3 regions of the Shewanella sp. SM21 genome follow, and region 2 is predicted to be linked to each of the others. Evidence: predicted binding sites of a transcription regulator. Region 2 holds the regulator's gene; each other region holds the start of a gene.
What was found. Region 2 encodes sigma-54, which starts transcription at its own class of promoters, with help from an activator protein. Its sites were predicted from a motif close to GTTGGCACGNNNNTNGNNT; they were not measured.
Positions count from the first base shown of each region.

Region 1: L5L94_RS00580 (DUF1328 family protein) is a predicted target of sigma-54. The motif match lies at 6,016-6,034, and genes of this name have one in related genera.
Region 3: L5L94_RS06960 (YggN family protein) is a predicted target of sigma-54. The motif match lies at 6,764-6,782, and genes of this name have one in related genera.

Region 1 is NZ_JAKKRL010000001.1:143,320-151,379, reverse strand. It holds gene L5L94_RS00605 (sigma-54 interaction domain-containing protein) at 223-1,593, shown strand; gene L5L94_RS00600 (major royal jelly family protein) at 1,703-2,779, shown strand; gene L5L94_RS00595 (hypothetical protein) at 3,006-3,665, shown strand; gene L5L94_RS00590 (diacylglycerol kinase family protein) at 3,716-5,395, opposite strand; gene L5L94_RS00585 (hypothetical protein) at 5,540-5,734, opposite strand; gene L5L94_RS00580 (DUF1328 family protein) at 5,758-5,934, opposite strand; gene pfaD (eicosapentaenoate synthase subunit PfaD) at 6,290-7,936, opposite strand; gene L5L94_RS00570 (beta-ketoacyl synthase N-terminal-like domain-containing protein) at 8,054-8,060, opposite strand, start outside.
Region 2 is NZ_JAKKRL010000018.1:22,291-30,350, forward strand. It holds gene mgtE (magnesium transporter) at 1-155, opposite strand, end outside; gene L5L94_RS19440 (HPr family phosphocarrier protein) at 412-687, opposite strand; gene rapZ (RNase adapter RapZ) at 674-1,528, opposite strand; gene ptsN (PTS IIA-like nitrogen regulatory protein PtsN) at 1,525-1,968, opposite strand; gene hpf (ribosome hibernation promoting factor) at 1,971-2,258, opposite strand; gene L5L94_RS19460 (RNA polymerase factor sigma-54) at 2,287-3,765, opposite strand; gene lptB (LPS export ABC transporter ATP-binding protein) at 3,873-4,604, opposite strand; gene lptA (lipopolysaccharide transport periplasmic protein LptA) at 4,601-5,155, opposite strand; gene lptC (LPS export ABC transporter periplasmic protein LptC) at 5,142-5,702, opposite strand; gene kdsC (3-deoxy-manno-octulosonate-8-phosphatase KdsC) at 5,699-6,250, opposite strand; gene L5L94_RS19485 (KpsF/GutQ family sugar-phosphate isomerase) at 6,250-7,227, opposite strand; gene mlaF (phospholipid ABC transporter ATP-binding protein MlaF) at 7,871-8,060, shown strand, end outside.
Region 3 is NZ_JAKKRL010000004.1:178,176-186,235, reverse strand. It holds gene rdgB (RdgB/HAM1 family non-canonical purine NTP pyrophosphatase) at 59-676, shown strand; gene hemW (radical SAM family heme chaperone HemW) at 676-1,842, shown strand; gene L5L94_RS06970 (DUF885 domain-containing protein) at 1,995-3,845, shown strand; gene L5L94_RS06965 (LysR family transcriptional regulator) at 4,518-5,459, opposite strand; gene L5L94_RS06960 (YggN family protein) at 5,886-6,707, opposite strand; gene glsB (glutaminase B) at 6,891-7,805, opposite strand; gene L5L94_RS06950 (YggL family protein) at 7,805-8,060, opposite strand, start outside.

The sequences.
Region 1 (8,060 bases), on a different contig from region 2:
CGACATAGATTGTTTAACTGCTTGGGTAAACTGATTTTGTTTCGTTCAGCTACCATGCATATTCTGTTCTCGTTTTTAATGATATTTTAACAGGCTGATTTTTAGACTGATATTCTCCGTTCATCGAGATATCATCTTAGAACATCGGCAACTATTACCGTTGCTGTTGTTAAAATTTCATGGCTGACATACAGTAGTTTTTCATACAGGGAGTAGATACGCATGGCTCGACTGACACTTTTTTATCACTTGCAGGATGTTAGCGCCGAGCAAGCAATCATCGAACTTGCTGGCGCTGCTGACTTTAATAAGCTACGCAGTGTCGATGACTTACCTTGGATAGAGCAGCTAGGGGCAAATCACGTCGATGTTGCCATTATTGAGTTATCCAGTCTTAGTCGTGAAGATTACCTTGTGCTGCTGGATAATGCGGCCATGTCAAATATTGAGTTTATTTTTCTCTCCGACGGTCAGCCAAACCCCAATCTTGATCAGTTAATGTCTCATTTTGCTGGTTACCACTTTCGCAAACCTTACGATATGCCGCTAATCAGCGAAATTTTTGCTGATTTTGCACAGTATTTAGCATCATCGCCTAATCGACTGCATCCTTTTGCTAGCGAGCTAGACCAATACGGTTTGCTTGTTGGTTCATCAGCTCCTATGCACAAGCTATATCGCACAATTCGTCGCGTTTCTGCGACAGGCAGTAATGTGCTGATTATTGGGGAAAGTGGGGTCGGGAAAGAACTGGTTGCTAATACCATACATCTTGCCAGCCCTAGGGTGAACGAGCCTTTTATTGCGATTAACTGTGGTGCATTAAGCCCAGAATTGGTCGACAGTGAGCTGTTTGGTCATGTCAAAGGCGCATTTACGGGGGCGAATCGGGATCACAAAGGCGTATTTGAACAGGCTGAAGGCGGGACCTTGTTTCTCGATGAAGTCACCGAAATGCCGATTGATCATCAAGTGAAGTTACTCAGAGTGTTGGAAAATAGCGAGTATCGTCCTGTGGGTGGCGACAAAGTGCAACGTGCAAACGTACGTATTGTGGCAGCGACTAACCGTGATCCCATAGTGGCGATAGAGGCTGGGTTATTTCGAGAAGATTTGTACTTTCGTTTGGCTCAGTTTCCCATTCGCGTTCCGCCCTTACGGGAACGTGGCGAGGATATTATTGGGCTTGCGCAGCATTTTCTTGCCTATCGTAACGTGGCCGAAAAGCAGAATAAGAGCTTAGCTGAAGACTGTATTCAGATGATTGCTAAGTACCCTTGGTCTGGTAATGTGCGCGAATTAAAACATGCAATTGAGCGAGCCTATATTCTGGCCGATCAGGATATTTTACCCAGCCATTTACAGCTACCTCAGACGAATGAAGTGGGTTTATGTGGTGGTGAACAAGTTGTTATCCCCCAAGGCATGCGCTTAGATGATTTAGAGAGAATCGCTATTTATCAAGCACTAGAAACCACTCAAGGTAATAAAACGGATACCGCCGAACAACTGGGGATCAGCGTTAAAACCCTCTACAACAAGCTCAGCAAGTACGAGCAGCAAGTCGAGACCGGTGAAACGACTGCTGAATAAACATTAATTATCAAATTAATATTGAAACAGAGCTAAGTTTTATACTCTTTTTTTTGTAAATAATAACTCCTATTCTACAGCCCTTAAACAGAAAAAGCGGAGATAGAATATGAAACACTTATTAACAACAGCATTATGGCTTTCTTTGACAGCCAGTAGTTTTGTAAACGCCACCCCAGCAGTAGGAAGTCTTGAAACAGTCGCTGAATTGCCAATACGACCTGGCAATGTCAGCGTCACTGCACAAGGTCGGATTTTTGCCACAGTACATCCATTTGATACACCATCAGGTTTGCAATTGATTGAAGTTAATCGTGAGACCAACGCTTATAAAGCTTGGCCTTCAATGGATTTGCAAAAAACATCGACAGCCAATACTGCTCAATTTGATACCTTATTAGGTATTGCTCAGGACAAGGCTGGACACCTCTGGACCGCAGATATGGGGTTAGAATTAGGCCAAACAAGGATTTGGGGATTCAACATTAAGGACGGCAGTCTATATAAACAAATCGTCCTACCACAAGCTCTCGCGCCTAAAGGCAGCTTTATGCAGGATTTGGTTGTCGACTCTCAAAAAGGCTGGATTTATTTAGCTGATATCGCCAACCCTGGCCTCTTAGCGGTGCGTATCGACGATGGTCATACAATACGTTTTTCAGGTCATAGCTCGCTGCAGGCCGAAACGGATGCAGTAATGAACATAGATAACAAAACAACATTGTTTAATGGCAAAGTCGCCAGTGTAGCGGTCAATCCAATCAGTTTATCTGCCGACGGAAGTACACTCTATTATGGTGCAATGAATGGCACTCACTGGTATCAGTTATCGACTGCAGCTTTACAAACAGGCAATAATGATAAAATTATCGCCACGGTAAAATTAGTCGGAGCCAAGCCTGTATCAGATGGCGCAGCAACGTCCAAACAAGGTAATCATTACTTTACCAATTTGAACCACAATGCCATTTCCATGCTAGATAACAAAGGCACACTAACAACAGCGGTCAGTTCTCCACTACTGGATTTTCCAGATAGTGTGCAATTTGGTGAAACAGGCTGGTTATATATTTCAGTGAATCAATTGCATAAAGCAAAAGCCTTTAATGGAAAAGCCGAAACAGCCAAACCGCCTTATCGCATCATGCGACTCTGGACCGGTGAGGATACTGCTGCGGGTCAATAACACCTTAGCTGCAACTGCAAAGTTGCAGCTTATATTTGCAGTATGAGTTATATCGCAACTGGTATTTACGTTGATGTGAGTCTTTGGTTTAACTCGAAAGCGTCTAGAAATGAGTTAGGTGTTGATTGTGCAAACTATCAATGCCTCTTATTGTTACTGGCACAGGTCAATATTGAATGGTGAGATAATTTTTGGAACAAGGAACAAGGAACAAGGAACAAGTTCAGTGAAACTCAATCAACCTTCTAAAAATGCATTTTATATTCAAACTCTGAGTACTCAGTACCGACCTCTATTATGGCTGTTTGCTGCTGGGTTATTACTGCTTGGTTTACTCTGCGCCAGAGCAACCTATTTACAACCCGATCCGATACTACAGCTCGTTCTCGGCTGGGTAACACTGTTTCTATTGTTACCCGTGTTACCGACTGCGTTTGTTCAGCAACAGTGTTGGTTAGATGCTGAGCAACAGCAATTGTGGCTCGGTAAAGGTTTATTCAATGGGAGGTATATGGGATTGTGGCGGTGGCGTTCCTATGCCTTTTCGGACATCAAAGCAGTGCAACTTTATCAGCTGCAAATCACCCGCTGGCATCAGATCAGCCGCAATCGCCAAGCGGAAGATACTGTCCAACATTATCTGGCTTATTTAGAATTGCACCAGCCCAACGGTGCTCAATTGATATTGGGTGACAGTACTGATAGAAAGGAATTACAACAAGTTCTACAGCAATGTGCGCAGGCAATAGACTGTAAATTTCAGGATTTTAGTAACACCACTCAAAAATCACTTCCCAAAGGTAGTGAATTTAATTTCATGCGGGTACTGGTTCTGCTGGTTATATTTATTTTGTTGAATATTTTATATTTTTTGTTCGTTCTATAAATGCCCAGTCATCCAGCCTAAAAAGTTAGGCTGGATGTCCTCCACAACGATCACTCATCTTGCTCTGTGGTTTCCTGATAAGGAACAAACACTTTTAGAGATGCTGGCTGGACTTCAATAGTGAGATCCGCTGGCTCAAATACTTCACCATCAATCACATATTTACACTTAGGCTGGCTGCTGATGGTGACCTTTTTAGCATGTGCATGATGGACTTTACTTGCACTCGCTTGTTGATCTCGCACATTTTTATTGCCTTCTTTTACCCATCCTGCAATCGCTAATTCAGCGAGGCTAAGCAACTGCTCTTTGGGTTCATCGCCAGCATCCAACAAAGTAATGTCGAGCAAACCGTCGGTCATGTTTGGTTCGCCATCGCCCTGCGCCAACACGCTGGTAAACGGTGCGGCATTGGCAACGATTAGGCTATGGGTCGTCAATGTTGTGGGTTTTGCATCATCTAAGCTGAGCTGGATGGTTAAAGTGATATCGGCATTCACTGCGCGCCATAAGCCATCGAGGTAGGCAAACTGGCCGAGGGCATTTTTACGCTCACGGTTTGCGGATTCAATCATTTGTTGCTCAAACCCTATGCCCACAAGCAACAACACTAACGCCTCATTACAACGCGCGGTATCAATGGCTTGGCAATGCCCTTGAATAATATTATCCAGCGCCTGAGAGATAGGAATAAGCTTACTGCCTAAACCAAAGAGGGCATGGCTGAGGGCATTAGTTGTGCCAAGAGGAATGATGCCTAAGACGATATCCGTATCAACGATTTGAGAGGCCACTTCAGTCACAGTACCATCGCCACCACAGGCGATAATGATATCAGCGCCTGCATTACGGGCTTGCTCGGCGAAGATATTTGCAGTTTCGTCTGCTGTTGTGAGTTTTAAAGTCAGGTCAAAATAGGCTTTGAGTTCATCTTTGATTTGCTCGCTGTATTCTTGCCATTTCCCGCCACCAGAGACTGGGTTGGCGATAATCCACGCCACTTTGTGGATGTTAATTTTCCCTTGACTGAGCATGCGATCGAGCGCGCGTAATTGCCATTTGTTTAAGCCAGCGGTTTTGCGAATTTGCTTTATCTGCTGCAGTACTTCGGCGAAGTGCTGTTGTTTATCTTTACAAACCAAATAAGCGGCGAGTACCAGCACTGAGCGGCCACGACCCATAGCACAGTGGATGAGTACCTGTTTATTGGCGCGCACTTGGCGGTGCAGCCAGTTAACGGCTTGATTGAGTTGGGCGCTGGTCGGTACGCTATGGTCGAGGATGGGAATATTTAAATACTCGATATGATCTTCAAATTGCGACCAATCTAAGCCATCAAATTCAGCGGTGACATCCAGAATGGCAGTGATCTTATTGGCTTTAATCGTTTCCAGATCTGCGGAAAAGAGTCTACAGCCGAGATACAGATGTTCATCAATCCTCTGCATGGGGGGTACTGAATCGTATTTTCTGGCCCAGTGGTTATAGAGTCGACTGCCTAATAAAAAGGGAATAAAACCCCAACGAATATACCAAGGGATAGTGCCATCTTGGCGTTTTCTAAAAATACTGGCGAGATTAAACCAATAGGCTGAACCGACTAAAAACAGTGACAGACTTGTCCATGCACAAATGAAAGTGAGCAGGGGAGAAGTGTCTGTTACTGCAAAATAGGCTAACAATACTGCACCTGCAGTGTACAAATATTTGATGTGGATCTTCGTTAGCATGCAAGCCCTCCAATGCCATTGTTCTTGGTTAAAATCGTTGCACTTGAATGGATAGATGTCGAGATGAGAGATGCAGAAATGAGCGAGTCTAAACTAAAAGGGTGGCAGTAGACGAGTCTATTGCCATCCTAAAGTCAGGTTTGTTTAGCACTTAGTATCTTTAGCTTTAACACCTTCTTTGACTTCTTCACAGGCATCTTCGATGGCGTTACCTGTATCAGTCATTACTTCATCGATTTTTTCGCCCGCGTCTTCGGCTTTGTTATCACTACAGGCCGTTAAACCTAGGGCGAGTAATAATGCGAATGCTGCACTTGTCATCAGGGTAAATGGTTTCATATCTATCTCCTTTTCTAAAAAAATTATAGTCGCGGTGATTTACCCTTAAGGGCATTGATCAGCAGAGAAATCACTAATAACACAATAAATATGAAGAAAATGATTTTCGCTATTCCCGCCGCTGCGCCAGCAATCCCAGCAAATCCTAACAACCCGGCAATCACGGCAACAACTAGAAATACTAATGTCCAACCTAGCATAATAACCTCCTGCCCTTGTATTAATCCTTCTCATGACCGTTTGTGTCACTTGTAAGGTAACGGCTAATGGCTCTTACTTGATTGCGATCTTAATGCCAACTTTAAAAATTTTAAGTAGTTAATTGATTTTAAATATAATTTAAATCATTTTATTTAAAATGGTGTGAGTGAATTAAAAGAGGGGTAGGCAATTTTTACCTAAGCTTCGGTAAGAGTTTCAGCCTAATACGTTGAATCAAAGACTGTGAGCTGATGTCGTTCATAAGTAAAGACAAATAAAAGCCGACACTGTGAGTTTGTGTCGGCTTGAAGATATTATGATCTTATAATACAAGATGATAGGAGCTAAATACGTTTAAAAACGATTTAGCGGTTTCCAGCGCTGCAGGCTAACTGGAATGCTCGCGCCTTGGGATAACAGCAAGTTAATGCGGGATTGATATGCTGCGCCCACCATTAAATGTTTGGCTAAATCCACCGCATTACGGGCCTTATAGTCATCTAAATAACTGCCTTTCGCCCAAGCATTAAATGCGCCGAGCGCTGGGCCTGCCCAAATTTGGTAATCCATTTCGCGGCCGATTTCGCCTGTGTTTGACCAGCGGCTAGACAGACCCAAATACCAGCGGAAAATCAGCGCCATCTTACGTTTTGGGTTATCTAGTGCACGCTCGATTTGCTTAGGATCGCGCTCGTTAAAGTGGGCGACAGTGCCCGCCCAAATATCATCGAGTGATGAACGGAACACTTGCTCTTCGAGCTTTTTACGCTCGTCCGCAGGGATGGCATCAATCGAATCGTAACGGGTGTAGATCTCATACAGCTTATTGGCGCGCATCGGGAACAGAGTGCCGCGCTTAACCACTTGTAATTTCACGCCCATTTCGAACATATCGGCGGCAGGCGCCATAGTTACATCGGCCATTTCTGTGGTGGCGAGTAACTTACGAGTGTGTTCACTCGCGCCCGCTTCGACGCAGGCTTGGTTGATTGAACCTGTGACGATAAAGGCCGCGCCCATGTTGAAGGTGGCTAATGCTGCATCGGGTGTGCCGACGCCGCCGCCAGCACCTACGCGGATAGGCGTTTTGTATTGATACTTAGCTTGGATTTCATCTTTAAGCGCCAAAATCGTCGGTAATAGCGTGACTAATGGACGATTGTCGGTATGGCCGCCGGAGTCGGCTTCGGCTGTGATGTCGTCTGCCATGGGCACCAGTAATGCCATCGCCATTTGGTCTTGGCTGATAAGGCCGTCACTCACTAATTGCTGGAGGATTTTGGCCGGCGCCGGCTCCATAAACTTAGTCGCGACTTCGGTGCGGCTGATTTTAGCGATGACTTTGTTGCCAATGACTATCTCGCCATGTTCGTCGCGGCTCAAACCTGCTGTGCGGTAATAGACGATTTGCGGCGTTAAGCCTAAAAATGCCGAGGCTTCGACCGTGCGCACTTTATGTTTTAAGAATAACTCAACACTGCCGCGCTCTAATGCGGGCTCGCTTGGGCTGTGAATTAAGTTAAAGGCATAAGGACCATTAGGCAGCGCCGCTTGAATGCGGGTAATGGCCGCTTCAACGCGGGATGGAATTAACCCCGCCGCGCCAAACGAACACAAAATGCCCGCTTGGCCCAGCGCGATAACCAGTTCTTCCGAGGCAATACCGTTGGCCATAGCGCCAGCGTAGTAAGCGTATTTAACCCCGTGTACGCGGCGAAAATTACTATCGCCTAAACTTTGGGTGCCAAGGGCAGGGGCAAAGGCGCTGACAGGGTGCGAGCCCAATGGCGCTTGGCTGTCACTTGTGGTCACTTCAGCCGTTTGCGCTATGCCTAAGCCTTTTTCACTGTGATTGACTAAGTAGCAGGCTTGACTTAAATCTTTGAGTTTTTTGCCTAATGAGTCGATATCAAAGCTCAGCTCTGCATCGTTGACTTGCCACGGCCAAGGGCTGAGTTTTTCGTTATTGCTATTGTATTGATCGAGAGTATGGCTAGTCATAGGTGTTCTCATGTTATCAGTGCCGCCCTGTGCGATGTGGATAGCCAAGGCGGCGCAACTATTTGTTATTCGTTATTTGTTATTCGAGATTAGCGTCTTTCTAACAGCGTAAACTCGCTAGGCT
Region 2 (8,060 bases):
CTTGGCGGTGATGATTCTAAGATCAGCGCGATATCTGAGGCGGCCATTTTTTGCAGCATATTGCGCACGTGTACGAACATGCCGCTGCTAAGCGCTTGGTTTAACTGGTCAAGACTATGTCCGGTGTGATCGTTTTCTGCATTATCTACGGGCATTTGTCCTCCATTGTGCGGCAAATTGGTTTGAGATCTTAGTGTTGGGCTAGGATTTTACGGTGACTAAGCGTCAGTCGATGACACAGATTAAGACGGCTAAGGTAAGGTTAAGGCCAGCGCCAGCGCAATGACCGCTAGTGTAATCGCCTGTGGCTTGTATCGTCGAGCGACAAATGTTTTGCCATGTGTGAATGGCAAGTTTTTTAAACTAGACATGAAGTGAAACTAACGATGAAGTGCTTAGTGTGAAGTGAAACTAACAGGCTTCGTCAAACTTAGCGTCGATTAAGGCACAAATGGCATCGAGAGCCGGCTCTGCATCTGGGCCTTCGGCGATAAGCTTGATGGTCTTACCCATGCCAGTTTCAAGCATCAGTAAGCCAAGTACACTGGCGGCCGATGCTTGTTTATCGCCTTGGATTAAGGTGATGGTCGCATCAAACTCGGAAGCCAGTACCACCAACTTAGTGGCGGCACGGGCATGTAAACCGAGCTTATTACAGATGGTTATCTGACGTTCAAGTTTTGGCATTATTGAGCTCTCGATGACGGGCATAAACTTTATGTTTACCGTTACTAAAGCGTTTGGCCAATTGCTCTGCGACGTAAACCGATCTGTGCTGTCCACCTGTGCAGCCAATGGCTACCGTTAAATAACTGCGATTGTTACGCTCGAGGTGCGGCAGCCAAGTCTCCAGTAAATTTTCGATTTGCCAGATGAACTTATTAACCAGTGGTTGACGATTTAAGAACTCAGCTACGGGTTCATCTAAGCCAGTCAATGGCCGCAGCGCCAACTCCCAGTGGGGATTGGGCAGGAAGCGCACATCGAACATAAAGTCGGCTTCGGTGGGCATTCCGTGCTTAAAGCCAAAGGACTCGAAGTTGATCACGAGTTCTTTATCGACACTACCAAGGAGAATTTGTCTGACTTGGTCGCTTAAATCATAGATATTCAAATTCGACGTATCTATGTAGTGATCGACCAGTTTTGACATAGGCTCGAGCAGTTTCCCCTCCAGCTTTATCGCTTCTTGCAAAGAGACTCGGCTCTTCGACAAAGGATGCAAACGGCGGGTTTCGCTGTAACGCTTGAGCAGAATTTTATCGCTGGAGTTAAGGAAGAAGCTCGTTAACTCAGTATCTGGAGGTAGGCTAGCGAGTTGTTTTACTAAGACCTTATCCTGCTCAGGCATGTTACGCACGTCGACACTGATGGCGACGAGATCGTTACTGCCTTTGAGTTGCTCAAGCAAACTGCCAATCAATGGCAAGGGAAGGTTATCGACACAATAATAGCCGAGATCTTCGAGTACCCTAAGGGCGACAGATTTGCCTGAGCCTGAGCGGCCCGACACTATGACCAGTTTCATCCAGTGATTACCTGATAGAGTTCCGTTTCATCATGCGTCTTGCGTAATTGCTTTAATATTTGCTTGTCGCTCAGCTTTTCGGCCATGCAAGACAAGGTACTTAAGTGCTGCTGACATTGGTCTGCAGGCACCAGTAGTGCAAATAAAATATCAACAGGTTGCTTATCGATAGCATCAAATGCTATCGGCTCTTCACACTTAATTAGTATGGCAATGGGCTGATCTATATCGGCTAGTCGACCATGTGGAATGGCGATGCCGTTACCTATACCTGTGCTCCCCATCTTTTCGCGCGCCACTAGGCTTTCGAATATCTCTTGAGATGAGAGGGTCGGGTACTGGGCAGCGACTAAGTCGCTGATGAGTTCCAGTACCTTTTTCTTGCTGCCCGGAGTGGCGCAGGTAGTGCACTCCGGCCGCAGTATGGTACAAAGTTCCATTATTAGTGTTTTGTTAACTTCTCTTTGTGTTTAATAACCTGACGGTCAAGCTTGTCAATCAGGGCGTCTATAGCGGCATACATGTCAGCATGCTCTGAAGTAGCAAAAACTTCACCACCTATGAGGTTTATTCTCGCTTCGGCAATCTGTTGCATTTTCTCAACATTGAGCACAACGTGCACATTATTGATCTGTTCGAAATGGCGTTCAAGTTTTGAAAACTTTTCTTCTACATATGCACGTAACGATTCGGTAATTTCGACATGGTGTCCACTTAGGTTTATTTGCATAGAAACGTCCTCCGATATCCACTGTAGGTTATAAACTTTTACGCTGATTAGAAGGTGGAATAAGCATAGCCTCTCGGTACTTCGCAATGGTTCTGCGGGCTACGTTGATCCCTTGTTCTGCCAGAAGTTGTGCCATCTTACTATCGCTTAATGGTTTTTTCTGGTTTTCCGCTGCCACCAGTTTCTTTATAAAGGCTCTGATTGCTGTGGATGAGCACTCACCACCATCGTCAGTACCGACGTGGCTAGAGAAGAAGTATTTTAGTTCAAAAAGTCCCTTAGGGGTATGCATGTATTTTTGAGTTGTGACCCGTGAGATGGTGGACTCATGCATTTCTACCGCTTCGGCAATATCGTTAAGCACCATAGGCTTCATGGCTTCTTCACCATACTCAAAGAAACCTTGCTGATATTGCACTATGCAATTAGCAACTTTAAGCAAAGTATCGTTACGGCTTTCTAAGCTCTTAATAAACCATTTAGCCTCTTGCAGATGGCCGCGAATAAATTGGCTATCGGCTTGGTTTTTGGTACTGCGTGCCATAGAAGCATAATGTTGATTTACATTGATTTTTGGCATGCAGTCAGGATTAAGCTCAACGACCCAGCGGCCATTTTTCTTCGACACAGACACATCTGGGATAACGTATTCGTCATTATTGGGCGTGATCAACAAACCTGGGCGAGGATTGAGGGTTTGGATAAGTGCTATACCATCCCTTAATTCATCTTCTTTTAATTTAGTCTTACGCATCAATAACCTAAAATCACGGGCGGCGATCAGATCTAAATGATCTTTGATCAGTATACGGGCGTTTTCTAGGTTGGGAGTATCAGCGGCGAAATGCGACAGTTGGATCAGCAGGCATTCACTTAAATCGCGGGCGGCAACGCCTATGGGATCAAAATGCTGAATACGCTTGAGTACGGCTTCGACTTCGTCAAGCTCAACTTCAGGATTGCCCATGGCTTCGAGAATTTCTTCAGTGCTTTGGGTGAGATAGCCCTGATCGTCGATGGCATCAATAATGGCGGTGGCAATGGCTAAATCGGTTTCAGAAAACGGCGTGAGGTTTTTTTGCCATTCTAAGTGTTCGTACAAACCTTCACTGGTCTCGCCTTGGAAGGGCATATCGTCTTCACGACTGCCGCCGGGGCCTGAGTTTGGGGAGGCGGTAAACACTTCATCCCATGTGGTGTCCATGGGGAGCTCATCGGGCATGGATTCTTTGGTTAGCGACTCTGCCGTATCTATGGTGGAGCTGTCTTTTTCTGGTGGCAGAGTGCTAGATTCACTGAAATCCGTATCGGATAGCGTTTGGTTTACAGGGGTTTTAGTGGCGTCGAATTGATCCTCTTCCAGCTCGAGAAGGGGATTAGAATCTAATGCTTGCTGGATCTCTTGCTGCAGTTCTAATGACGACAGTTGCAACAGACGTATAGCCTGTTGTAGTTGTGGCGTCATGGTTAACTGTTGACCCAGTTTGAGCTGGAGTGACGCTTTCATGTTACCGCTGATCCCTACGTTATTATTGTTGGATGAGGTCGCTTATTATCATTTTGAGTGAAGCCCAATGGCGGTATAAATTGCCTCCATTGGCTTCGCTCGATTAACTATAGCCTGAATTGTTCACCTAAGTACACAGCCCTAACTTGCTGATTGTCTAAGATCTCTGCTGGAGTTCCTTCGGCAATCAGGTTTCCGTGACTCACAATATAAGCATGTTCACATACATCTAATGTCTCGCGGACATTATGGTCTGTGATCAGTACGCCAAGGCCGCGACTTTTGAGTTGTTCGATAATCTTCTTGATGTCGATAACCGAAATAGGATCGACGCCGGCAAACGGTTCATCGAGCAAAATGAACTTAGGATTAGCGGCTAAAGCCCGCGCAATTTCGACGCGACGACGTTCGCCACCCGACAATGACATGCCTTGGCTGTCACGGATGTGGGTGATATGAAACTCTTCGAGCAGATGTTCTAGTTCTTCTTCTCGTTCTTCGTTTTTAAGTTCTTTACGAGTTTGCAGTACGGCCATGATGTTGTCATGAACAGTTAGCTTACGAAAGATACTGGCTTCCTGCGGTAAGTAACCTATGCCTTTGCGGGCACGCAGATGCATAGGATCTGCGGTTAAATCATCATCGTCGATAAAGATATGCCCCTTATCGCTCTTCACTAGCCCGACAACCATGTAAAAGGTCGTGGTTTTACCGGCACCGTTTGGACCGAGTAGGCCAACGACTTGACCGGTTTTTACCGTCAGACTGACGTCTTTAACCACTTGGCGACTCTTGTAACTTTTTGCCAGATTTTGTGCTCTTAAGGTGATTTGGGTCATTTAGAGTCCTGCTTTTTTACAGGTTTATCCGCTGGAGCATCTGATTTAGCATCATCTTGATAGTTTTCTGGCTGAATAATAGTGATCACGCGATCGTCACCACTGCCAGTACTCTCGGCCATCAATTTCTGTTGAATCATGTTATAGCGGATTAAATTGCCTGTAACTTGGCTACCCGCTTGATCTAATGACGCCATACCTTTCAGAGTTAAGGTGCGGCTTGCCATATCGTAACGAATTTCTTTCGCGCTCGCCGATGCAGGACGGCCATCGTCTAATATCTGGCTATACGTAGCAGGGTTGCCTGTGGCGACTAAAGTTTTGCTATTTTCACCTTCAGCGGAAAATGCACGCAGTTCATTTGCTTGGATTTTTATTGAGCCTTGGGTAACTTCCACCGGACCAAAGAAGATGATCTGGTTGTTTTTGATATCCGCAGTTTGGCTCACAGCTTTAATTTTGACTTCTTGCTTTAAGTCGCCCACTTTCGCGAAAGCACTCATGCTCATAATTAGCATTAGGCTGGCAAGTAATACGTTATTTTGCTTCATATGTTCCTACTACCTGACTGGTCAATTGCACTTCTTGCGCGTTGAGGTCGGCATAAAGGCCTTGGCCTTGAATATTAAAATCTTTCCCTGTGACGTAAATGGTACGGTCAGAGGTCATTATCATAGTGTTGAGATCGAGTTCCAGATAACTGGTGGACAAGGTCTGAATCGGTTCTTCTGGGCTAATGGCATCGATAATAACATTATTTTCTAATACAACCTTGCCAGTTTCCTTGTTTAGCTTGCCCTGATCTGCCCTGAGCTGCCATTGTGCTTTACCTTGGTCTGGATAAACAAGATAAACAGGTTGAGTAAAGAAAGTTTGATTCGTTGAATCATAATGTTCCATGTGTTTCGCCGTCACACGGCTATTCACTAGTCCTTGCTCATTGAACTCAACACTGCGCAGATCTTCAACGATGAAATCTGGGGTATTTTGATCTTTTACTCTGTTATCGGAATCACCGCTGTGTTTGTTCTGGACCTGCCAGTAAAGCGCTAGTGCGGTTCCAAAAAAAGCGATAATCGCGAGTGTCACACGACTCATATACTCATTCCATGGGCCGAAGTGAATTTATTTTGACTTAGGAGTAACAGATCTGTGAGTTCACGCAGTGCACCGTGGCCACCATTGAGCGTAGTCACAAAATGGGCGTGTTGGCGTACATAGGGGTGGCCGTCAGCAACACTGACCGCTAAACCGACGACATTCATCACGGGGAGATCGACAATATCATCACCGATATAAGCCACTTCTTCTGGGGTGACACCATAAAGTGCGAGCAATGCTTCATAGGGCTCGAACTTATTGTCTACGCCTTGGTAAATATGGGTAACACCAAGGGCTGTCATACGGTTTTCAACGATTTTAGATTGACGTCCTGTGATCACGGCGAGGTTGAAACCGCTGGTGAGTAGTGATCGCACGCCATAGCCGTCGCGAGTATGGAAGGCTTTGAGCTCTTCGCCGCTATTGCTCAAGTAAATACGGCCGTCGGAAAACACCCCATCGACGTCACAGATTAACAGTTTAATCTTTTGCGCGCGTTGCCACACATCATCACTGATTGGGCCGTAAAATCCTTGCTGTGGCATTAAATGACTCCTGCTTTTACCATATCGAGCATGTTAAGAGCGCCAATAGGATGGCGATCTTTATCGATAACAATTAATCCGTTGATATTTTTTGAGTCCATCACTTGCAGTGCTTGGGCGGCCAACACATTATCTGTGATCGTGACGCAGTTACGGGTCATCACATCGGCAATGGGCGTCGTGCGTAAATTCACTTCGGCATCAATAACGCGGCGTAAATCACCGTCGGTGAAGATACCAACCAGCTTGCGCTGATCATCGATAATCGCCGTCATGCCTAAGCCTTTCTTGGAGATTTCGTACAGAGCTTCTGTGATGCAAATATCGTGGTTGACGAGCGGTAAGTCATCACCGCTATGCATGACATCGCAGACTTTTAACAGCAACTTACGTCCTAATGCACCGCCAGGATGGGACATAGCAAAATCATCACGGGTAAAGCCTTTAGCTTGTAGTAGCGCAATGGCGATGGCATCGCCCATCACTAAGGTTGCTGTGGTACTTGAGGTTGGGGCAAGTCCAAGTGGGCAAGCCTCTTCTGGGACTTCAATACATAAATGCACTTTAGATAATCGCGCCATATTCGATTCGGGTTTACCCGTTACCGCAATAACAGGCACGCCCATACGTTGGATGACCGGCATTAAGGTGAGGATTTCACTCGACTCACCGGAATTTGAAATCGCTAAAATCACATCGTTATCGGCCAATACACCCAGATCGCCGTGGCTGGCTTCACCCGGATGCACAAAAAATGCTGGCGTTCCTGTGCTGGCGAGGGTGGCAGAAATCTTATTGCCGATATGGCCCGATTTGCCCATTCCCATGACAATCACTTTGCCAGTGCAGTTGAGGATCAACTCGCAAGCCTCTGCAAATTCAGCCGAATCAACATATTGATAAAGATTGTCTAGGGCTGACTTTTCAATGTCGATAACTTTACAACCCCATTGGCGCAGTTGTGATTTGTCTACCATGTCTATCTCTCTTTTTGCATTGTCTTTGTCGCCCCATTGATGGGATTGGAATAGCACAATTTGGTACGCGATAAAGATGATATGTAATAGGCTTTCTGCCAAGTATTAGTTTGTTTTCAGACAATTTAGCTTATGTCTTGCTGTGGTTAATTACCGAAAACAGCAAAACAATTGCGGCAGGCTAGAGCGATTGATCCGACTCGTCAAGTTCAGCTGCGTTAGCTATTCACGCACAATAACGTGTTTAGCGGCAGAAGGTCTTGAGCAATATCATCGTCTTTGTCGTTTATTTCAATGGATTTATCCCATATCGCAGCGGGTATTACCCTATGGGATGCCTCTATTGCGCAATTGCGTATCGACTCTCCCCGATAAAAGTGGGCGAAGAGTGAGCTAAGTGCGAACGAATTAGCCAATACTGCCAATTCTGCAACTAGGTTGAAAACATTAAGTAACATTTTACCTGTGCAGAGTGAAAACTTAGGGCGCATTTTCGCTGTAAATGAGGCAAATTGAAAGTATCGCAGGGCGATAGTGTCGATTCGGTTGTAGGTTAAAGCGCAATTACGTACAATTTGCGGCTCTTCGATTGGTCAGTCTCGGAAGACTAGGATCACCTCATTTGCAAATGTCGGAATCAAGCATGACTCAAGAACAAACGCCGTTGGTTGAGATCCGTAATTTGGGGTTTAGCCGCGGTCAGCGTGTGATATATGAAGATATTAGCCTGTCCATTCCAAGGGGCAAGGTGACGGCGATCATGGGGCCGAGCGGCATAGGCAAAACGACCCTGTTGAAATTGATTGGCGGCCAATTAACGCCTGACCATGGAC
Region 3 (8,060 bases), on a different contig from region 2:
TATTGAGCTTGGGTATCATAGTGCCAACGCACGTCGTCCCATTTATGATAGGTATTCCATGCAACAAATCGTCCTCGCCAGCGGTAATAAAGGCAAACTCGCCGAATTCGATCAAATGCTCGCAAGCTACGGTGTCACTGTACTGCCGCAGAGCCAGTTTAATGTCAGCGAAGTAGCAGAAACGGGTACCACTTTTGTAGAGAATGCCATTATCAAAGCAAGGCATGCCGCCGAAATCACCGGACTTGCGGCCATTGCCGATGATTCGGGTTTAGAAGTGGATTTACTCCAAGGCGCTCCAGGCATTTATTCAGCACGTTACGCAGGCGAAAATGCCAAAGATCAAGACAACGTATTGAAACTACTTGAGACGTTAAAAGACCAGCCAGCACCTCGCGGGGCAAGATTCCAATGCGTACTGGTATATATGCGCCATGCGAAAGACCCTACCCCGATTATTTGCCAAGCCTCATGGGAAGGCCAAATCGACTTTAGCCAACGAGGCGCTAATGGCCATGGTTACGATCCGATTTTTATCCCTGAAAATTATCAATGTAGCGCGGCAGAGCTGAGCAGCAACGAGAAAAATGCCTTAAGTCATCGTGGTAAAGCTCTAGTGCAACTCATCGCTGCCATGCAAGCCCAAGGCGTATTAACTGGCGGGAATGCACAATAATGTCGTCAACTGCCGTGACTACTACGATGAAGCTCGAACTGCCACCACTCAGTCTGTATATCCATATTCCCTGGTGCGTACAAAAGTGTCCCTATTGTGACTTTAATTCCCATGGCCAAAATGGCGAACTGCCACAAGAGGCTTATGTTGATGCGCTATTGGAAGACTTACGCCAAGATTTACATCTCGTCCAAGGGCGGCAGATCCATACCATCTTTATCGGTGGCGGCACGCCATCATTATTCGATGCTAAACAAATCAAACGCATACTCGATGGTGCCAATGCGCTAATTCCCTTTAGTGACAATATCGAAATCACTATGGAAGCCAATCCTGGTACTTTAGAGCACGATGACTTTAGTGCCTATCGTGCAGCGGGCGTCACTCGTTTATCTATCGGGGTGCAGAGCTTTTCTAAGGATAAACTCAACTTACTCGGACGTATTCACGATCAAAACGAGGCACAAGTCGCCGCTCAAAAAGCCAGCCAAGCGGGATACTTGAGTTTTAACCTCGATTTAATGCATGGATTACCCAACCAAAGTTTTGCTGAAGCTATGGCCGATATCGACACGGCAGCGGCGCTTAACCCGCCACACCTATCTTGGTATCAGTTAACAATTGAGCCCAACACCCTATTCCACTCAAAACCGCCGCAGCTGCCCGATGACGAAGCGCTCTGGCATATCTATGAGCAAGGTCAACAAAAGCTGGCCGCATTAGGGTATGAGCAATACGAAATATCTGCCTACGCAAAACCTGGTTACCAATGTAGGCACAATCTCAACTACTGGCAGTTTGGTGATTATCTAGGCATAGGCTGTGGCGCCCACGGCAAAGTGACGTTGCCAGAAGAAAACCGCATCATACGCACGGTAAAAATTAAACATCCCAAGGGATATCTGAGTGCACACAACTACACCTTCGAATCGATTGAAGTTGCAGAGGAAGACCGCGCGCTCGAATATTTAATGAATCGCCTGCGTCTGATGACACCTATTCCTAAGCAAGAATTTGAACTGCGCACAGGACAACACAGAGACACATTGACCGAAGGAATGGAAAAAGCCAAACAACGCGGTTTACTCACAGAATCCGCTGAACATTGGCAATTAACCAGTAAAGGTCATATGTTTGTTAATGATTTACTGACACAATTCTGCTAAGCCTGCCGTTAAAATAGCTCTATAAATAATGTGTTAGCTTTCAATAGTGCAGTTTAATACTATTACTGCTAACACATTTTCTAACACTAATATTCATACATTCTTGTTCCGCTTCTTTAGTATTGATGCAAATCAATCTAGGAAGCCTGATCATGCCAATAAAAACTAAAATCAGCTTAGTCGCACTGACCCTTTCAGCTCTGCTGACCATTCCCGCGTATGCAGCATCAACTGCGCCAGCCTTACACAGTGCAAGCGAACCTGTGAATGCAGTAGCGCAAACCGAATCAGAAAAAGCCAATGCCCTGTTCGAAACCATCTTCATGGAAAACATTATGGCGAGTCCCATTTCGCAGACCTATATGGGGATCAAGCAAGACTATGATAAATGGGATGAACTAGGTGATGCCGCCGATGATAAAACCCTAGATCGCACAAAAAAACAAGTGGCGCGGGTCAATCAGATTGATGCGACCAAACTCGATCCACAAACTCATCTTAGCCTCACGTTACTGAAGCAAAATCTGCAAAATGACATCGAAGATGACCAATGGCGCTATCATAATTACCCTGTGAATCAGATGTATGGTGGCCACTCTATGATCGCCTCCTTCTTAATTAACCAACATCAAATCACAGATGTCAGCGATGCCAAGGCCTATATCAGTCGCTTGAATGGCGTTCCCAAACGCTTAAGTCAATTACAGACAGTATTAGCCATTCGCGCAGATAAAGGCATTATCGCGCCTAAGTTCGTATTCGCTTATGTGATTTCAGACAGCCAAAACATTATCAAAGGTGCGCCTTTTGATAAGGGCGACGATAGCGCGTTACTCGCCGATTTTCGCCGTAAAGTGAACGCATTAGCGATTCAAGAAACGGAAAAGCAAGCACTGCTTAAACAGGCTGAGCAAGCACTAGTAACTCAAGTCGAGCCCGCCTATAACAAACTCATCAGTTACATCAAAACCTTAGCAGCTAAAGCTGATGACCGCGATGGTGCGTGGAAACTCCCTAACGGCCCCGCCTATTACAATAATGCCTTGGCACGAACGACCACGACAAACATGAGCGCCGATCAAATCCATGACTTAGGTCTTTCTGAGGTGGAACGTATTCACAATGACATGCGTGCCATCATGAAGAAGGTCAATTTTAAAGGCGATTTGCAGCAATTCTTTAGCTTTATGCGTGATGATCCCCAGTTCTACTACCCCAATACCGCCGAAGGCAAAGCCGCCTATTTAGCTGAGGCGACTAAGTTCATAGACAATATGAAGTCGCGCTTGGATGAAGTGTTCAAAGTAAAACCTAAGGCCGCCATGGTAGTGAAGCAGGTTGAAGCCTTTAGGGAAAAATCCGCGGGTAAAGCCTTCTATGAACAACCGGCACCGGATGGTTCTCGTCCAGGTAGCTACTATGCAAACCTATATGACATGAAAGCCATGCCAAAATACCAAATGGAGGCGCTGGCCTACCACGAAGGTATTCCGGGTCACCATATGCAGATCGCCATTTCCCAAGAACTGCAAAATATTCCTAAGTTCCGTAAGTTTGGGGGCTATACCGCGTATATTGAGGGCTGGGGTTTATATAGCGAATCTTTCCCAAAAGAAATGGGACTCTACGCCGATCCTTACTCTGACTTTGGTCGTCTAGCAATGGAACTGTGGCGTGCATGTCGCTTAGTCGTTGATACCGGTATTCATGCCAAGAAGTGGACCCGCGAGCAAGGCATAACCTATTACGTGGACAATACGCCAAATGCTAAATCGGATGCGGTGAAAATGGTTGAACGCCATATCGTCATGCCATCGCAAGCGACAGCTTATAAAGTAGGTATGATTAAACTACTAGAGCTAAGACATAAAGCAGAGCAACAGCTTGGCAGTCAATTTGATATCCGCGACTTCCATACGCTAGTACTTTCTAACGGCGCATTACCACTGGATGTGTTAGAGCAACAAGTCGATCTCTGGATAGCCAGTAAGAAAAAGGCCTAATGCACTAATGCTTTAATGCCTAAGTGCTTAGCCGTGAAGCACTGTTAACTTGCTTCACGACTAAAGCGACATAAGTGAAAGTCTTAAGCTGCGCCCAATAAAAAAGCCACTCGAAAGTGGCTTTTTTATTGGTACCATTATCCCGTTAGATAACAGAACCCTTCTCACTGTGGGTCACTATATTTGTTGCATTAATATATGCTTTAGCACTTGCCTTCACATCATTTAACACACAGTTGCGACTTTAGGGTACAGGGAGACAAAACTTGTGTTCAAGGCTGCAAACCATCAATAAAAAAATTACCTCAGCGATAAGGCTGAGGTAAACCAAAAACTAGGATGATGGTTTAAAGAGCCAACATTGTTTTAGTTCTCAAACTTCTGTTGGCTGTGATCCAAAACTGCATTAACGCCGACCTGTATACAAAAATTGAAAGGGGTCATTTCCAATAAACGTATAGGACTCAGATCATTCCGAATCAACTGTTACCATTGTATTCAATTAAGAACAGAGTTCAAGGATGTTATAAAAAAGTGCTTTAGTAACCCCTAAAAAACCATCAACAAATGTACTCATTAACTCAACCTAAAGTATTGATTTTAAATGACCAGAAAAGTACCTGCCCAATTTAAAACCACATAAGACTGCTTTTGAGAACAATGTTTCCTATTTTACTGACGTTTACTGAATAATTCGACATAGGGAGCATCCCAATACGGTGGCGTTCCTATGTGATCTTTGATGAATTCGATAAAAGAACTAACCTTAGGTGCTAAGTGCTTACGACGGGGATAAACCGCCTGCAATGGCAGATGGTGGGTCAATTGCCAATCCTTCAGTAAAGGCACTAATGTCCCTTTGGCAATTTCATCTTCCATCAGATAACTCGCAAGATACACAACTCCAAGACCACTGATTGCAGCAGATTTTAATGCAGGCGCATTATCCACCCTGAAATTACCCGATACGCCAATTTCACAGTAGTCATCACCCTTCTTAAATTGCCACATGCTGTGCTCGTGCCACTCGCCTTGATAGACCAAACAGTTGTGGTCAACTAGCTGCTCAGGTCGAGTTGGCTCGCCATGTTGAGCAATATAGCCAGGCGAAGCAACTAACAGGAATTGGCACTTCATCAGAGGTCTAGCAACCATGCCAAGCGGTAATTGCTCAGACATAGTTAACAGTAAGTCTAAGCCTTCGCTCACGACATCCACTTTATGGTCCAGTAAGCTCACTTGTAGCTCAAGCTCAGGGTGTTTTGCCATAAAAGATGGCAACGCAGGAATGATATGCATCACCCCAAAGGATTGGGAAATTCCCACCTTAAGCACGCCGCGGGTCGCATCATTTAAGTTATGCACGCTGGCTATCGCTTGTTCAGCGTCACGTAGCAATTCTTCACCTTGCAGATACAGCAAATGCCCAGCTTCAGTCAAACTTAAGCTGCGGGTGGTACGTTGAATTAATTGAACACCAAGTCTATGTTCAAGATCGGCGACTTGTGTACTGACCTTAGACTTAGAGATCCCAAGCCTTCTTGCGGCGGCACTAAAACTACCTGCTCTGGCCACATGAGTAAAAATCGCAATAGGTTCTAACAGTTCTAACATGGAAGTCGCCTTAAGCTGTTTACGACAATGATATTAACTTTCGGTGAGCAGCTATGGTTAGCGTAATCATCGCTTAAAATAACCATAGCATTGATATCTCGCATCAAAATGATATAACGCAGAGATTTAGACCGAAAAAGTCCACTAAAGTAGGGGGTTATATCTGACTGATATGCCAGCTTTTAATTATATTTTAAGAGTATACCAAATATTCGTCTCTAGACTGTAACATTCCGAACTAAATCGCTGCAAGCCTAGCCTATTAAGCCACATCAACTTAGCCATAAGGGTTGTCGCCACGATTAAACCGTAGCCAATAAAAAAGCCCCTAGTCGATAAATTGACTAGGGGCGTAGCATTCAAGTTTGACTCATGCACAAGGAGATAGAAGTTATTGCAGTTAAAACTAAGGGCGATTCGCAAGAACTATTCACGCAGTTCCTTGGTTGAGTTTTGTGTCAACACATAAGGTGCTAGTTCTGGCACTTCTTGGCGCAATTGATTTTCAAGCACTAACAAATTTTCAAATCGGTCGCACAAACGGTCAGCCTTAGCTTCTAATCCCTTAGATTGGCTCTCAATTTGTTGCTCAATATCTTGGCCTAAATTGTCCATTTTTTTAGAGAAGGTATCCATCTTGGCTTCAAAATTTTCACCGCCACCAGACATGATTTGGCCACCTAAGTTCATCATAATTGCGCCAATTGAATTCTGGACAATTTGTTCCATTTCCTGCTCGAATTCATCGTTAAATGTACTTTGCATCGAGTCTTCAGTCGCCCCTAAATAGAAGCTATCACCATTCTTGTAAGCCACTGAGTCAACGCGTTTTTGAACGCCAGCCATCATTTCATCAAATTTTGCACCAGCGGCATCACCCATTAAAGGTGTTAAGGCCATACCAACCGCTTTGGAAGCAAGAGATACTGCCTCATTCACCAGTTCAATCACTTCTGGCACTTGAGTCGAAACTTCATCGGCATATTGAGTAACCAATTTTTTCTGCTTGTCGGTTAAGTTAACTTGCTTACCTTCCACAAATAACTTGTCAACTTCGATACGATACTTTTCTGTGCCCTTCTCGCTCATGACTAATTTTTTAGGCTCAACCATAACGTCATAATTTAAGGCGACTTCACAGCGTTCATCTATTTTTGGCTCTGTTTGTGCTTGCGCCAGCTGTACGCTAGATGCTCCTAAAATCACCCCAGATAATGCAAATCCAGTTAATAACTTATTTAATTTCATTTTTGTTCGTCCTTTAATCTGAATAATTCGATAAACCTAAACTACTGAATAGCTTATAGCAGGAGACGTGCCAACTTTATAACAATTTGATTATGTTGAATTTTGAAAAGTTAGCACTAAAAGGTCATTAGCGAAATTCGCTAACATTTAGTCTAATAGTGCTAATAAAAACGAGAGATAAGACTAGAAAATAGAACGACCGAGACGCTGACTGAGATGCTCAAGCATCGCAGTGCCCGCAAGTGAGTTGCCATTATTATCGAGTTCTGGCGACCATACACAAATCGACAGTTCTCCAGGGATCACGGCAATAATACCGCCGCCGACGCCACTTTTACCTGGCATACCAACACGATAAGCAAACTCACCAGCACCATCATATAAGCCTGAGGTTGCCAACAGAGCGTTAAGTTGCCGAGTTTGCACTTGAGAAATAAGCTCAGTCCCTGTGATACTTTTGCCGCGATTAGCCAAATACAACATGGCCTTAGACAAGTCAGCACAATTCATCTTCAAGGCGCAATAATGAAAATAGGTGCGCAGCACAGTATCAACATCACCTTGAAAATTACCAAAGGACTTCATCAAATAAGCGATAGCCGCATTGCGCGCACTATGCTGATATTCTGAATCTGCTACTTGTTTATCGAAACACACTTTATCGTTTTGGCTTAATTGCCTGACTAACTCAAGCATTCTGTGTTTAGGTGCACCTAAACGACTCTGCAATAAGTCCGCAATCACTAACGCGCCAGCATTGATAAATGGGTTGCGCGGCTTGCCACGTTCTAACTCGACTTGTACTAAAGAGTTGAATGAATGACCCGAAGGTTCTTTGCCAACACGGCTCCAAATTTCGGCTTCTTCATATAAAGTTAACGCTAAGGTTAAGCTGAAAACTTTGGAGATACTTTGAATCGAAAACGGCTCAAGGTAATCGCCCGCACCTAAGGTTTCGCCATCAACAGTCGTGACGGCAATGCCTAATTTGCCAGCATCAACGCTGGCCAGTGCGGGGATATAATTTGCAACCTTTCCTTGGCCGAGCAAGGGTCGAACTTTCTCGACCACTTCCTCAAGTAATGCCAACTCGGGCATTAACCCCACCAAATGTCGTACAGTTCGCTAACTTCAACCTGAGACACTTTTTGGGTCGCCCAGAATGCCTTAACTGCAGCAATATCTTCTTCGGTACATTTACCAATCGTTTGGGTGGCGATAATGCCTTCCCATTCGATGTGGCCGCCGCCATGGAAACCTAATTTACGGGTTTCGATCACTTCATCGATGAATTTATCTACAGTTGCATCGATATCGGCTTCAGATACTGATGCATCAAAAGTCCAAGCCATA